Linked DNA regions of Methylosarcina fibrata AML-C10. The protein of the gene in region 1 interacts with the protein of each later gene in a pairwise test. Links are inferred from orthologs where the notes say so. Each region holds a gene or a part of one and is shown on either strand. Other genes may lie near its edges.

Region 1 (7,912 bases):
GGCGTACGGCCCGGCTATTTATAGCTATGTCCATCCCGGTACGGAAAAGGTCGTGCCGTGGAATGTCGAGTACGTGGATCCCGCCTACGGTCCGGCAATTTACAGTTACGATCGGGCGCAAAAGAACGGCGAGGTAAAAGTATTACCGTTCCTGTATCAATGATCTTTGACGGAAACGCCTTCCCGGAAGCGAATATCGAAGAGTTTGTCGGAAATGACCGTTAAAAACTCTCGTCCGTTGCTGCTTTAACCGGGAAGGCGTTTCTACCAAGAAACATTCATTAAAATGGACAGACGGCTATCCGGAGCGTCGGTTTATCTTTTTCTGAAAAATATATAAAGTAAAGCGGACCCGTAACTTTTTCCGGATGCCGTAACCCTTTCGGCAACGAACGCCAGGCTCACAGCATGACTTGCACCAAACCGCGCATCAAAGTCGTCATCATGGGCGCCGCAGGGCGCGATTTTCATAATTTCAACGTCGTTTACCGAGACGATCCGTCGACCGAAGTCGTTGCCTTTACCGCCGCCCAGATTCCGGATATTGCCGGTCGGCGATATCCGCCGCTGCTGGCCGGACCCCATTATCCCGGCGGCATTCCGATCGCCGATGAAGCCGATTTAGCCGCGCTATGCCGTACCCATGCGGTCGACCGGGTGATCTTTTCGTACAGCGACGTCGCGCACGAGCAAGTGATGCACAAAGCCTCTCTGGTGCTGGCCAACGGCGCCGATTTCATGCTGCTGGGCCCGAACCGGACCATGCTCCGGGCCCGCGTTCCGGTGATCGCCTGCTGCGCCGTGCGCACCGGCTGCGGCAAATCGCAGACGACGCGCTGGCTGTCGCGCCGGTTGAAAGCCTGCGGCCTCAAGGTGGCGGTCATTCGTCACCCGATGCCTTACGGCGATCTCGAAAAACAGGCCGTGCAGCGTTTTGCCGACCGAAGCGATCTGGATCGGGCAGACTGTACGATCGAAGAGCGCGAAGAATACGAACCGCATCTGGCGGCCGGCAACGTCGTATTCGCCGGCGTCGATTATGCCAAAATCGTCGCTCTGGCCGAACAGGAAGCCGACGTCATTCTTTGGGACGGCGGCAACAACGACTTTTCGTTCATCCGCCCCGACCTGCACATCGTTCTGGTCGATCCTCTGCGTCCCGGCAACGAAACCAGCCATCATCCGGGCGAGGCGGTGTTGCGCATGGCGGACGTCGTTCTGATCGGCAAAGTGAATTCGGCCGCCGAGGCCGATGTTCAGAAGGTCGCCGACAACGTGCGGGCGATCGTTCCCCAGGCGCCGGTGATCCGCGGCGCTTCGATCGTGCAATTGAGCCGGCCCGAACGGGTTCGGGGGAAACGGGCGCTCGTGGTCGAGGACGGTCCGACGCTCACGCACGGCGGCATGCCGTACGGTGCGGGCTACGTCGCCGCCGTCGAGGCGCGGGCGGCCGAAATCGTCGATCCCAGGAATTACGCGGCTCCGGAGATCAGCGAAATCTACCGCCAATACTCTCATATCGGCAAAGTTCTGCCGGCAGTCGGCTACCATCCCAAACAGTTGCTCGACCTGCAACAGACCCTCCAGGCCGCCGACGCCGACGTCGTCGTAACCGCGACGCCGTGCGATCTGGCCGCCCTGATCGACATCGGCAAACCGGTCGTTCGGGCCGCTTACGAATACGCCGAAACGACGGAGCCCGGCCTTGGCGAACTGGTCGAATCGTTTCTGATGAAAAAAGGGTTGATAGCGGCCGAAACACGGTAGGCCTTGTCCGGGCCGCTAATAAGAATTTTGGGCTACGGTCGGCAGTGGATCCCATGGCAATCCGACGAGATCAGGGTGCCGGCAGTTCCTTTGAGAATATTCCCCGCCTCGTTCAGTCGGCCGATGCCGGCCCGCCCTCCGGTCCGTTCCACGAATTCGCAGGCGGCCTCGACTTTCGGCGCCATCGACCCTTCGGCAAAAATTATTTTCCGAAGGGCTTCCGGAGAAGCGGCGCGGACCGGTCGGGCTCTTGTCGCGCCCCAGTCCAGATACACGGCATCGACGTCGGTCAGCATCAGGAACAGGTCGGCGCCCAGCTCGCGGGCCAGCAGCGCGCTGGCCAGATCCTTGTCGATGACCGCTTCGACGCCGGCCAACCGCCCCTGTCCGTCCCGCACGACCGGAATGCCTCCGCCGCCTGCGCAAATCACGATAATGCCGGCGGCCACGAGCAATTCGATCACGTCGAGTTCCAGAATTCTCCGGGGGCGCGGCGACGGCACCACACGCCGGTAATTTTCTCCGTCCCGGGCGATCTGCCAGCCACGATCTTTTACCAGTTTGTCCGCCGCCGGTCCGGAGTAAACGGGACCGATCGGTTTACCGGGTGCGGCAAAAGCCGGATCGTCCGCGGCCACTTCAATCTGGGTCAACAAAGTGGCGCAGCGGCGCGATGCGGGCAGACGGTTGCGCAGCTCCTGTTCGATCAAATAGCCGATCATGCCTTCGGTTTCGGCGTCGAGAATATCCAGAGGATAACTTTCATCGGGATTGTAGGCCGCGCCCTGCAATGCCAGCAGGCCGACCTGCGGGCCGTTGCCGTGAGTGATGATGAGCTCGTGCTTGTTGGCCAGCGGCGCCAGCGCGGCGGCAGCGGCCTGAACGTTTCGGCGCTGGTTTTCCGGCGTCAGGGCTTCGCCCCGGCGCAGCAGCGCATTGCCGCCCAACGCGGCGACGATTCTCACGGCGCGTCCCCTATCCCTCGTCCGGCGCCGAAATGCCGGCATCGGCCGTACAGTGCATCAAACATCGGATTCATTCTCTTAAAAGAAAGAAAACTCAAAATCAGGCCGTCCCTGTCTCTAAAAGCCCTGGTTCATGCCATACCGCTAAACCAGAACCCGCTCCTGCAACAACTTGATCTCGTCGCGGATTTTCGCCGCCTGCTCGAACTCCAGATCCTTTGCATGCCGGTACATGGCTTCTTCAAGCTGCCTGATTTTCTTGCCGAGCTGCTTCGGCGTCATGGCCTGATAATGCGGCTGGGCTTCGGCGACTTTTTTACCGGCGATAGCCGGCGCAAATCCCGAACCCGGAATGGCGGTCTGCAGAATGTCGGTCACCGATTTATAAACGGTGGCCGGCGTGATTCGATGGTCTTCGTTGAATCTCCGCTGTTTTTCGCGGCGCCGCTCGGTTTCGTCGATCGCCTGCTGCATCGATTTGGTGATCCGGTCGGCGTACAGAATCGCCTTGCCGTGCACGTTGCGCGCCACCCGGCCGATGGTCTGCACCAGCGATACCGTGGAGCGGAGGAAGCCTTCCTTGTCGGCGTCCAGGATCGCGACCAGCGACACCTCCGGAATGTCGAGGCCTTCGCGCAACAGATTGATCCCGACCAGTACGTCGAACTGGCCGAGGCGCAGGTCGCGGATGATTTCGACCCGTTCGACGGTTTCGACGTCGGAGTGCAGATAGCGGACCCGGATGCCGTGTTCGCCGAGGTATTCGGTCAAATCTTCGGCCATGCGCTTGGTCAGCGTGGTCACCAGCACCCGTTCTTTCAGGGCAATCCGCTTCGTGATTTCCGACAACAAATCGTCGACCTGGGTCGTCGCCGGCCGCACTTCGACTTCGGGATCGAGCAAGCCCGTGGGCCTGACCACCTGTTCGACGAAAACGCCCGAATGCTCCTTTTCGTAAGGACCCGGCGTCGCCGAAACATAAATCCGCTGCGGCGATTTGAGTTCGAATTCAGCGAAGGTCAAGGGCCGGTTGTCGAGCGCCGAAGGCAGCCGGAAACCGTATTCGACCAAAGTTTCCTTGCGCGATCGGTCGCCCTTGTACATCGCCCCGATCTGGGGAACGGTGACGTGGCTTTCGTCGATCACGATGATCGCGTTGTCGGGCAGATAATCGAACATCGTCGGGGGCGGCTCGCCCGCGCTCCGTCCCGACAGATAACGCGAATAATTTTCGATGCCCGAACAATACCCCATCTCCAGAATCATTTCGATGTCGAATAGCGTTCTTTGTTCCAGGCGCTGCGCTTCGACCAGCTTGTTCAACGAGCGCAATTGCTCGAGGCGCTGCTTGAGTTCGATTTTGATCCGGTCGACCGCGGTCAACAATTGCTCGCGCGGCGTGACGTAATGGTTCTTCGGATACACGGTGTAGCGGGCCACTCGGCGCAAAATTTCGCCGGTTAGAGGATCGAACAACGACAGGCGCTCGACCTCGTCGTCGAACAACTCCACCCTGAGCGCTTCCTGATCGGACTCCGCCGGGAAGATGTCGATCACTTCGCCGCGCACCCGGTAGGTGGCCCGGCGCAAATCCAGATCGTTGCGCGTGTATTGCATTTCGGCGAGGCGGCGCAGAATGCTGCGCTGATCGATTAGATCGCCCTTGACCAGATGCAGCACCATCTTGAAATAGGACTCCGGCTCGCCCAGGCCGTAGATCGCCGACACAGTCGCCACCACCACGGTATCCTCGCGTTCGATCAGGGCTTTGGTCGCCGACAGCCGCATTTGTTCGATGTGTTCGTTCAGCGACGCATCCTTGTCGATATAGGTATCGGAGGCCGGCACATAGGCTTCCGGCTGGTAATAATCGTAATAGGAGACGAAATATTCGACGCTGTTTTCCGGAAAGAACTCCTTCATTTCGCCGTACAACTGCGCGGCCAGGGTTTTGTTGGGCGCCAGAATCATCGCCGGGCGCTGCACCTGTTGGATCACATTGGCGATGGTGAAGGTTTTACCGGAACCGGTGACGCCCAGCAGAGTCTGATGGACTTCGCCGTCGCCGAGGCCTTCGATCAGTTTTGCAATCGCCGACGGCTGGTCTCCGGCCGGCTGAAACCGGCTGTGCAGTTTAAATTCTTTTTTCACTCGCTATTTACTCGAAAAATTGTTTTTTAACAACAGATTGTTAGCAAATTCGGACACTTGGGGTATAATTCCCTATGTTTTTACACATCGATTTTACACGGCGGAACATGAGCATCAAACTTTCTAACAGAGTCCAGTCAGTCAAACCTTCACCCACTCTGGCGATTACCGCCCGAGCCGCGCAAATGCGCGCGGCCGGCAAGGACATCGTCGGCCTCGGCGCGGGCGAACCCGATTTCGATACGCCCGAGCACATCAAGGCGGCCGCCGTTCAGGCACTCGCCAAAGGCTTTACCAAATACACCGCTGTGGACGGCATCCCCAGCCTGAAAAAAGCCATCATCGACAAATTCAAAAAGGACAACGGCCTGGACTATCAAGCCAAACAGATTCTGGTATCCTGCGGCGGCAAACAAAGCTCCTTCAATCTGACCCAGGCTTTGTTGAATCCGGGCGACGAAGTGATCATTCCGGCCCCGTTCTGGGTTTCCTACCCCGACATGGTGCTGCTGGCCGATGGCGTTCCGGTAATTATCGACACCACCCAGGCCCAGCGGTTCAAAATTTCGCCGGAGCAACTGCGCGCCGCGATCACTCCGAAGACCCGGCTGATTTTCATCAACAGCCCGTCCAATCCTTCCGGCATCGCCTATACGCTGGACGAATTGAAGGTCTTGGGCAACGTGCTGAAAGAGCATCCGAACATCATTATCGCCACCGACGACATGTACGAGCACATCCTCTGGAAGGAAGGCACTTTCGTCAACATTTTGAACGCGCATCCCGATCTGTACGACCGCACCGTCGTGATGAACGGCGTGTCGAAAGCCTATTCGATGACCGGATGGCGCATCGGTTACGCGGCGGGGCCGGCCGACCTGATCGAAGCGATGACGACCGTGCAGTCGCAAAGCACTTCCAATCCGACTTCGATCTCGCAAGTAGCGGCGGAAGCGGCGCTGACCGGCGATCAAAGCTTCATTCACGACATGTGCGTCGAATTCAAGCAACGCCATGATTACGTGGTTGCCGAACTGAACAAGATCGACGGCATCGACTGCATGGAAACCGACGGCACTTTTTACGTCTTCCCCAACGTCGAAAAACTGCTGGCGCGCCTGGACGGGATCGACGACGATCTGGCGTTTTCCGAATATCTGATCGAACAGGCCGGCGTCGCGCTGGTGCCCGGCTCCGCCTTCGGCACGCCCGGCCATATCCGGATTTCGATCGCCACCAGCATGGCCAATCTGGAAAAAGCGCTGGAGCGGATCCGAAACGCCGTTTAAATTTCATCGCGGGCAAAATTTATTTGCCCGCGCTTCAAGGTCTTGGCCTTTCAATCCGGGCAAAGCCAAATCGTCTACTCAGACCGGACTGCCTTTATCGGGCAGTCCCTTTCCCGATGTTGATCACCAGCTTCCGGTATTCGCCATCGATGCCCACGGTTCCTGCGGAGCCAAAGCTTCCCCTTTCTGTAAAAATTCAATCGATATCAGATCGGGCGAGCGCACGAAAGCCATGTGGCCGTCACGGGGCGGCCGATTGATCACGACGCCCGCTTCCATCAGTTTTCGGCAGGTTTGATAAATGTCGTCGACTTCAAAGGCAAGATGGCCGAAATTGCGGCCGCCGGCATACTCTTCCGGATCCCAGTTGAAAGTCAGCTCGATTTCGGGCGCGTGCGTTTTCTCCGCCTGCTCGGTATCGAGCGGCGCATGCAGATACACCAGGGTAAAACGTCCGGCCTCGCTGTGATAACGTCGGCTCTCGACCAGCCCCAGTTTGTTGCAATAAAAGTCCAGCGATTCGTCCAGATCGCGCACCCGGATCATCGTATGTAAATAGCGCATGGCATCGGCTCCTGATTGAAGATATTTAAGAATAGTCACCCAATTGATGACCGCAATATTTGCAGAATTCCGCGTCGAAATCATGGCCTGTTCTGCCGCAATCGGGACAGGCGTCGTTTCTGATTTTTTCCTCGTTGTACGTTTTGATCAGTTCGGCGCTGTAAATGCCGGTCGGCACCGCAATGATGCCGTAACCCATGATCATGATGAGCGACGCCAAAAACTGGCCGAGCGGCGTTTGCGGAGAAATGTCCCCGTAACCCACGGTGGTCAGGGTGACGATCGCCCAGTAAATGGAGACCGGAATGCTGGTGAAGCCCGCCTCGCTGCTTTCGACGACGTACATCAGGGTGCCGCAGACCACCACCAGCATGAGCACGGCGTAAAGAAACACCGTGATCTTGCGGACGCTTTTACTTAACGCCGCCATCATCAACTGGGCTTCCGACAGATACTCCGACAATTTGAAGATCCGGAAAATCCTGAGCAGCCGAAGGACCCGGATCGACAGCAGACCCTGGCCTCCGGGAACCACCAGAATGAGATAGGACGGCAGAATGGCCAGCAAATCCACCAGTCTGAAGAAACTTTTAAAATACAGCCAGGGCCTTCGCACCGTGATCAGACGAAGAACGTACTCGATCGTGAACAGGACGGTGAAAAACCATTCCATAACAAAGAGCGCCTCGGTATGACGCTTGTGAATGAAATCGACGCTTTCCAGCATGACCACCAGCACGCTGAGCAGGATGCAGATGCTCAAGCCCAGATCGAAAATTTTCCCTTTCAGCGTCTCCGAACCGAAAATGATGGTGTTCAGGGATTCCCGCCAGGGAGAGAGGGAATTTCCTTCGTTGTAGCGAGCTTTATTGCTTGGCAGATTCTTTGCCGGCCTTTTATCGTGCCGTTGGAAACTCATCTTTCGTCTGAAAAATCGAGAGTGCGAGGAAACCGGGTTTTAATTTCATGATGCCTGAAACAGTCGATCGTATGATCGTTGACCATGCCGGTCGCCTGCATGTGGGCATAACAAATCGTGCTGCCGACGAACTTGAAACCTCTTTTCTTGAGATCGTTGCTGATGATCTCGGAGACGCGGGTCGACGCCGGAAGTTCCTCGTGGCGGGTCCAGGCGTTGTGTACGGGCTCGCCGTTGACGAATCGCCAGATGTACTC
Region 2 (6,388 bases), 1.8 Mb from region 1 along the record:
AAGACATATCCGGCACGGCGGCGCTGGATTATCTCTGCGAGAACGGGCGGCGGGTATTTTACGTAAGCGGGCTGGCGGTCAGGTCCGGCTTCAGGCGCCGAGGCATCGCCGAGCGGCTTTCGCTGGCCTTGCTCGACGAGCTGCGCCGGCAGGGATTTTCTTACCGTCTGGGGCGCACCGACCGTTCGATGATCAGCATGCGCAATCTGTATCAAAAGCTGGGATTCAGGGAATTGCCGGTCACCGACGCCAACCACTCCGAGCGAAGCTACTGGCTACTGGCGCTGTGACCTTCACTCGCTGCCCTTTTCTTGACCGTTTGCGCAGGCTGATCGGTCTCGAAAAACCGCTTTAGATAAACGCCGGTATGGGAGACCGGGTTTGCCGAGACCTGCCGGGGCGTGCCTTCGGCGATCAGAAGGCCGCCGCCATCGCCGCCTTCGGGTCCCATGTCGACGATCCAGTCGGCGGTCTTGATCACGTCCAGGTTGTGCTCGATGACGATGACGGTATTGCCGTGGTCGCGCAGGGTATGCAGCACCGCCAGGAGCTGCTTGATGTCGTGGAAGTGCAGCCCGGTCGTCGGCTCGTCGAGAATGTACAGCGTTTTGCCGGTGTCGCGCTTGGACAGTTCCTTCGACAGCTTGACCCGCTGCGCCTCGCCGCCGGACAGCGTGGTGGCGTTCTGGCCCAGCGTGATGTAGCTCAAGCCGACCTCGGTCATCGTTTGCAGTTTCCGGGCCAGCGCCGGTATCGCGCTGAAGAACTCGGCCGCGTCTTCGACGGTCATCGCCAGCACTTCGTGGATGTTCTTGCCTTTGTAGCGGATTTCCAGCGTCTCCCGGTTGTAGCGCTTGCCGTGGCAAACTTCGCAGTTGACGAAGATGTCGGGCAGAAAATGCATTTCGACCTTGATCACGCCGTCGCCCTTGCAGGCCTCGCAGCGCCCGCCTTTGACGTTGAAGCTGAAGCGTCCGGGCGTGTAGCCGCGGGAGCGCGCTTCCGGCGTCGCCGCGAACAGCTCGCGGATCGGCGTAAACAGCCCGGTGTAGGTCGCCGGATTCGAACGCGGCGTGCGGCCGATCGGACTTTGGTCGATGTCGACCACCTTGTCGAAATGCTCCAGCCCGTCGACGCCGTCGCAGGGCGCAGGCAAGGCGCCGGCGCGGTTGATCACGCGCGCGGCCTGGCAGAACAGGGTGTCGTTGACCAGCGTCGATTTGCCGGAGCCGGAAACGCCGGTCACGCAGGTTAAAAGGCCGACCGGAAAGGCGATGTCGACGTTTTTCAGATTGTTGCCCCGGGCATTGCGGACGACGATCCGCCTGTCCGGGTCCGGAGGCTTCAGCGCGGCGGGCACGTCGATGCCGTTTTTCCCGGACAGATACTGCCCGGTCAGGGATTCCGGCGTATTGACGATGTCCTCGACGCTGCCTTGCGCGACGATGCGGCCGCCGTGCACGCCGGCGCCGGGACCGATGTCGACGATGTGCTGGGCCGAACGGATCGCGTCTTCGTCGTGCTCGACCACGATCACGGTGTTGCCGAGATCGCGCAGACGGAACAGCGTATTCAGCAGTCGCTGGTTGTCCCTCTGGTGCAGCCCGATCGAAGGCTCGTCGAGCACGTACATGACCCCGACCAGGCCCGCGCCGATCTGACTGGCCAGACGGATGCGCTGGGCTTCGCCGCCGGAAAGCGTCTCGGCGCTGCGGTCCAGGGTCAGATAGTCGAGGCCGACGTTGACCAGAAACTCCAGCCGCTCCTGAATTTCCTTGATGATTTTGACCGCCACTTCGCCGCGCTTACCGGGCAGGCTGAGCTGCTGAAAAAAATTCAGCGCCTTCCGGATCGGAAAGGCGGTCAGATGATGGACCGGCAGATTTTCGATGAACACGTTCCGCGCGGAAATGTTCAATCTCGCTCCGTCGCAAACGCTGCACGGCTTTTGTGATAAATACTTCGACAGTTCCTCTCTGACCAGTTGCGAGTCGGTTTCGTGATAGCGCCGCTCCATGACGGCAATGATGCCTTCGAAGCGGTGTCGCTTCTTCTTGGAATAGCCGAATTCGCTGAGCAGCTTGAATTCGATCTCTTCGTCGCCGCTGCCGTACAGGATGATCGCCTGGATCTCCCGGGACAGCTCCGAGAAGGGCTGCTCCGGATCGAAGCCGTAATGCTTGGCCAGGGAGCAGATGATTTGATAGTAATACGCATTGCGCCGGTCCCAGCCGCGGATCGCACCGCCCGCGAGGCTGATGTCCGGGTTGTGCACGACCAGCTCCGGATCGAAAAATTCGCGGATGCCCAGGCCGTCGCAACTGCCGCAGGCGCCCTTGGGATTATTGAAAGAAAAGATGCGGGGCTCCAGCTCGGTCAGGCTGTAACCGCAATGAGGACAGGCGTAGCGTTCGGAGAAAAGAAGTTCCGCACCGTCGTCCAGGCACGCCGCGATCGCTTTGCCGTCGGCGAGCCTGAGCGCGGTCTCGAAGGATTCCGCCAGCCTCAGGGTGATGTCGTCGCGGATCTTGAAGCGGTCGATGATCGCTTCGATGGTGTGCTTCTTTTTAGGCTCCAGCGCCGGCGCTTCGTCGAGATCGTAAACGATGCCGTCGATGCGGGCGCGAATGAAGCCCTGGGCGCGCAGATCGTCGAGCAGTTGCGTATGCTCGCCCTTGCGCTCGTTGATCACCGGCGCCAGCAGCATCCAGCGCTGGTCCTGCGGCTGCGCCAGAACCTGGTCGACCATCTGGCTGACCGTCTGCGCTTCCAGCGACACCTGATGCTCCGGGCAGCGCGGCGTGCCGGCCCGGGCATAGAGCAAGCGCAGGTAATCGTAGATTTCGGTGATGGTGCCGACGGTGGAGCGGGGGTTGTGCGAGGTCGACTTTTGCTCGATGGAAATCGCCGGCGACAGTCCCTCGATATGGTCGACGTCGGGCTTTTCCATCATCGACAGGAACTGGCGCGCATAGGCGGAGAGCGATTCGACGTAGCGCCTTTGTCCTTCCGCATAAATCGTGTCGAAAGCCAGCGACGACTTGCCCGAACCGGAAAGTCCGGTAATGACGATGAGCCGGTCCCGAGGCAGATCGAGATCGATGTTTTTCAGGTTGTGGGTACGGGCGCCGCGAATGCTGATGGTATCCATCAAAAGATTCCTGCTATTGAAAGAACTCCATACTATACGATCAAATTTATCTTCAACACAAACTCCGGTTGGTAAAAGCGGACGCAGCCATTATGATAGGCCCGCCTTATTCAACACGATCGGCCTTTCCGTTTTCTCAATTCGCTCGCTTGTCCATGAACAACGAAATTCTGTTTATTTCCGATCTCCACATCTCTCTCGAAAAAACCGAGATCACCCGGCGTTTTCTCCGTTTTTTGAAAGAGCGTGCACCCCAGGCCGCCGCCGTTTATATCCTGGGCGACCTGTTCGATTCCTGGATCGGAGACGACGACTCGACGCCACCGAACGATGCCGTCAAAACAGAGTTGAGAAGGCTCACCGCTTCGGGAACGAAAGTTTTTCTGATGCTGGGCAACCGCGATTTCCTGCTCGGCGAAAAATTCTGCCGGGACACCGGCGTAGTCCTGCTCGGCGATTACGAGGTGATCGATCTGTTCGGCGTGGCCACGCTCTTGACCCATGGCGACCTTCTTTGCACCGACGACCTGCCTTATCAGGCGTTCCGAGCCAAATCCCGAACGCCCGAATGGCGGCGCTCGATCCTGTCGAAGCCGCTGGCGCTGCGCTTGTTGGGCGCGCGCTGGTACCGCTTCCGCAGCTTTTTGCACAAAAGGAAGAAAAGCCGGGAAATCATGGACGTCAATCCGGATACCGTGGTTCGGACGATGCGCGAACACGGCTGCTTGCGGCTGATCCATGGCCATACGCACCGTCCCGCCGTACATCGTTTGAGCATCGACGAACAGCCTGCCCAGCGCTTCGTGCTGGCCGACTGGAAAAAGGACGCGGCCGAGGTTTTATGCTGGAACGGCGAAGGTTACAGGATCGAACGAATCTGATTTTCCGGAATTTCCGGTAAGGGTGTTCGGCGATTCATTCTTCAAATAGCCCCGGACCGAATCCGCAAGATAATAATTTTTTTGGCCTTTCGCTTTTTGCCTTGCGGTCCGAGTCTATTAAGGGTTGACTTTTTAAGGAAAATCATTAAATCTACGCAGCTGGAGTGACCTGTTTTGATCACGAGCAGAACATTAAACATCACCCAAAACTAATATTAGTCAAAAAAACATAATCAGTATTTTGTGGCATAACAAAATACCAGGAGAAAAAAATATGAAGAAGCCTTTAAAAAGTTGGCTGCTTGCTTCAAGTGTGGCGTCAATCTTGGCCGCGCCAGCTATTTCAACTGCTAACAGCGATCTTGACCAACTGTCACAAAACCCTGCGAACTGGTCTATGTGGGGTGGCAACTACTCGGGTACCCGTTACAGCAAACTCGATCAAATCAATACCTCTAACGTAAAGAACCTGCAGCCGGCCTGGTCTTTCTCTACAGGTGTTTTACGTGGTCATGAAGGCGGCCCATTGGTCGTAAACGATGTTCTTTACATTCACACACCTTTTCCCAATACCGTTTTCGCGATAGATCAAAAGACCCAATCCGTGATCTGGGAATACACTCCGACTCAAGACGCGGACGTCACCATTCCGGTCATGTGTTGCGATACCGTTAACCGGGGTCTGGCCTACGGCGACGGCAAAATCTTCCTGCAACAATCCGATACCGTTTTGACCGCACTGGACGCCAAAACCGGCAAACGGATCTGGAGCGTGCAAAACGGCGATCCGAAACTGGGCATGACCAACACCAACGCGCCGTTGGTCGTTAAAGACAAGGTGCTGACCGGCATCTCCGGCGGCGAATTCGGCGTCCGCGGCTTCCTGGCGGCTTACGACATCAAGACCGGCCAATTGGCCTGGAAAGGCTACAGCATGGGTCCGGACTCCGACACGCTGATCGATCCGAGCAAAACCACCACCTGGAAAGACGGCAAAGTCACTCCGGTCGGTCCTAACTCAAGCACCGGCACTTGGGAAGGCGATCAATGGAAAATCGGAGGCGGCACCACCTGGGGCTGGTACAGCTACGATCCTCAATTGAACCTGATTTACTACGGCTCCGGCAACCCGTCCACCTGGAACCCAACTCAACGTCCAGGCGACAACAAATGGTCCATGTCCTTGTGGGCTCGCGACGCGGATACCGGAGCCGTGAAATGGGTTTACCAGATGACGCCTCACGACGAATGGGACTATGACGGCATCAACGAAACCGTTCTGGTCGACCAGGAAGTCAAAGGCAAGATGCACAAAACCATCGTACATTTCGACCGTAACGGTGTGGGCTATACCCTGGACCGTGAAAACGGCGAACTGCTGGTTGCCGAAAAATTCGACAAGTCGGTCAACTGGCTGACCCATGTCGACATGACTACCGGCCGTCCGGTAGGCGTGCCAAAATACAGCACCGAGCACAACGGTGAAGACGTCACTACCGAAGGCGCCTGCCCTGCCGCATTGGGTGCCAAAAACATGGCACCTACGTCTTACTCTCCACAAACCGGGCTGTTCTACATTTCAGGCAATCACCTGTGCATGAACTACGAGCCGTTCGAAGTTTCCTACACAGCCGGTCAGCCTTATGTGGGCGCGACCCTGACCATGATGCCTGCCGGTGCGGACGTCATGACAGGACAACCCGACGGTTCGACCAACCTCGGCCAGTTCACTGCGTATGATGCAAAAACAGGTAAGATCGTATGGTCCAACAAAGAGCCGTTTTCCGTCTGGTCAGGCTCTGTTGCCACCGCCGGCGGTGTGGTATTTTACGGTACGCTGGAAGGCTACCTGAAAGCAGTCGACGCAAAGACCGGGCAGGAACTGTACAAATTTAAAACGCCTTCCGGCATTATCGGCAACGTCAACACCTGGAGCTATAACGGCAAACAATATGTCGGCGTACTGTCGGGTATCGGCGGCTGGGCAGGTATCGGCATCGCAGCCGGTCTCGAAGGTGAATCCGAAGGTTTGGGTGCCGTGGGTGCATACAGAAGCCTGAGTTCCTTCACCAAATTGGGCGGTACCCTGACTGTATTTGCATTGCCCAATTAAAAACGATCCGATTGAGTTGGATTGATCGCTGAAAGCCCTGGCTGATGATAATCAGCCAGGGCTTTTTTTGTGCGGAGCAAACCTTTGCGAGCCGAGAGGTTTTACCGAAGCGGCGATTTTTTTAATTAAATCGCGGTTCCGTTTCTAGTAAACTATTCCATTATCGGCTATACATCGGGAGAATTTAATGAGGGCTGCACCTCTAATTTATACAATACTGGCCGGCCTGTTGCTGGCTTCAAG

The links.
Region 2: the proteins of uvrB (region 1) and uvrA interact in binary tests that used the Escherichia coli proteins (3 or more experiments, as listed by UniProt). The link is inferred for Methylosarcina fibrata AML-C10 from one-to-one orthologs.

What each region holds. Positions count from the first base shown.
Region 1 is NZ_KB889965.1:1,461,594-1,469,505, forward strand. The notes cover bases 2,381-5,348. They hold uvrB (excinuclease ABC subunit UvrB), read right to left. Parts: upstream 4,884-5,348; coding sequence 2,877-4,883; downstream 2,381-2,876. Other genes in these bases: arcC (carbamate kinase), read right to left, coding at 2,381-2,732; A3OW_RS0107000 (pyridoxal phosphate-dependent aminotransferase), read left to right, coding at 4,991-5,348. Also shown: A3OW_RS24290 (hypothetical protein), read left to right, coding at 1-163; A3OW_RS0106985 (cyclic 2,3-diphosphoglycerate synthase), read left to right, coding at 409-1,767; more of arcC, read right to left, coding at 1,800-2,380; more of A3OW_RS0107000, read left to right, coding at 5,349-6,172; A3OW_RS0107005 (VOC family protein), read right to left, coding at 6,296-6,736; A3OW_RS0107010 (ion transporter), read right to left, coding at 6,762-7,655; A3OW_RS24295 (DNA-3-methyladenine glycosylase I), read right to left, coding at 7,652-7,912. UniProt on the Escherichia coli protein: The UvrABC repair system catalyzes the recognition and processing of DNA lesions. A damage recognition complex composed of 2 UvrA and 2 UvrB subunits scans DNA for abnormalities.
Region 2 is NZ_KB889965.1:3,230,879-3,237,266, forward strand. The notes cover bases 69-3,490. They hold uvrA (excinuclease ABC subunit UvrA), read right to left. Parts: upstream 3,152-3,490; coding sequence 269-3,151; downstream 69-268. Other genes in these bases: A3OW_RS26530 (GNAT family N-acetyltransferase), read left to right, coding at 69-290; lpxH (UDP-2,3-diacylglucosamine diphosphatase), read left to right, coding at 3,307-3,490. Outside these bases: more of A3OW_RS26530, read left to right, coding at 1-68; more of lpxH, read left to right, coding at 3,491-4,032; A3OW_RS0115190 (methanol/ethanol family PQQ-dependent dehydrogenase), read left to right, coding at 4,307-6,145; A3OW_RS0115195 (quinoprotein dehydrogenase-associated putative ABC transporter substrate-binding protein), read left to right, coding at 6,333-6,388. UniProt on the Escherichia coli protein: The UvrABC repair system catalyzes the recognition and processing of DNA lesions. UvrA is an ATPase and a DNA-binding protein. A damage recognition complex composed of 2 UvrA and 2 UvrB subunits scans DNA for abnormalities.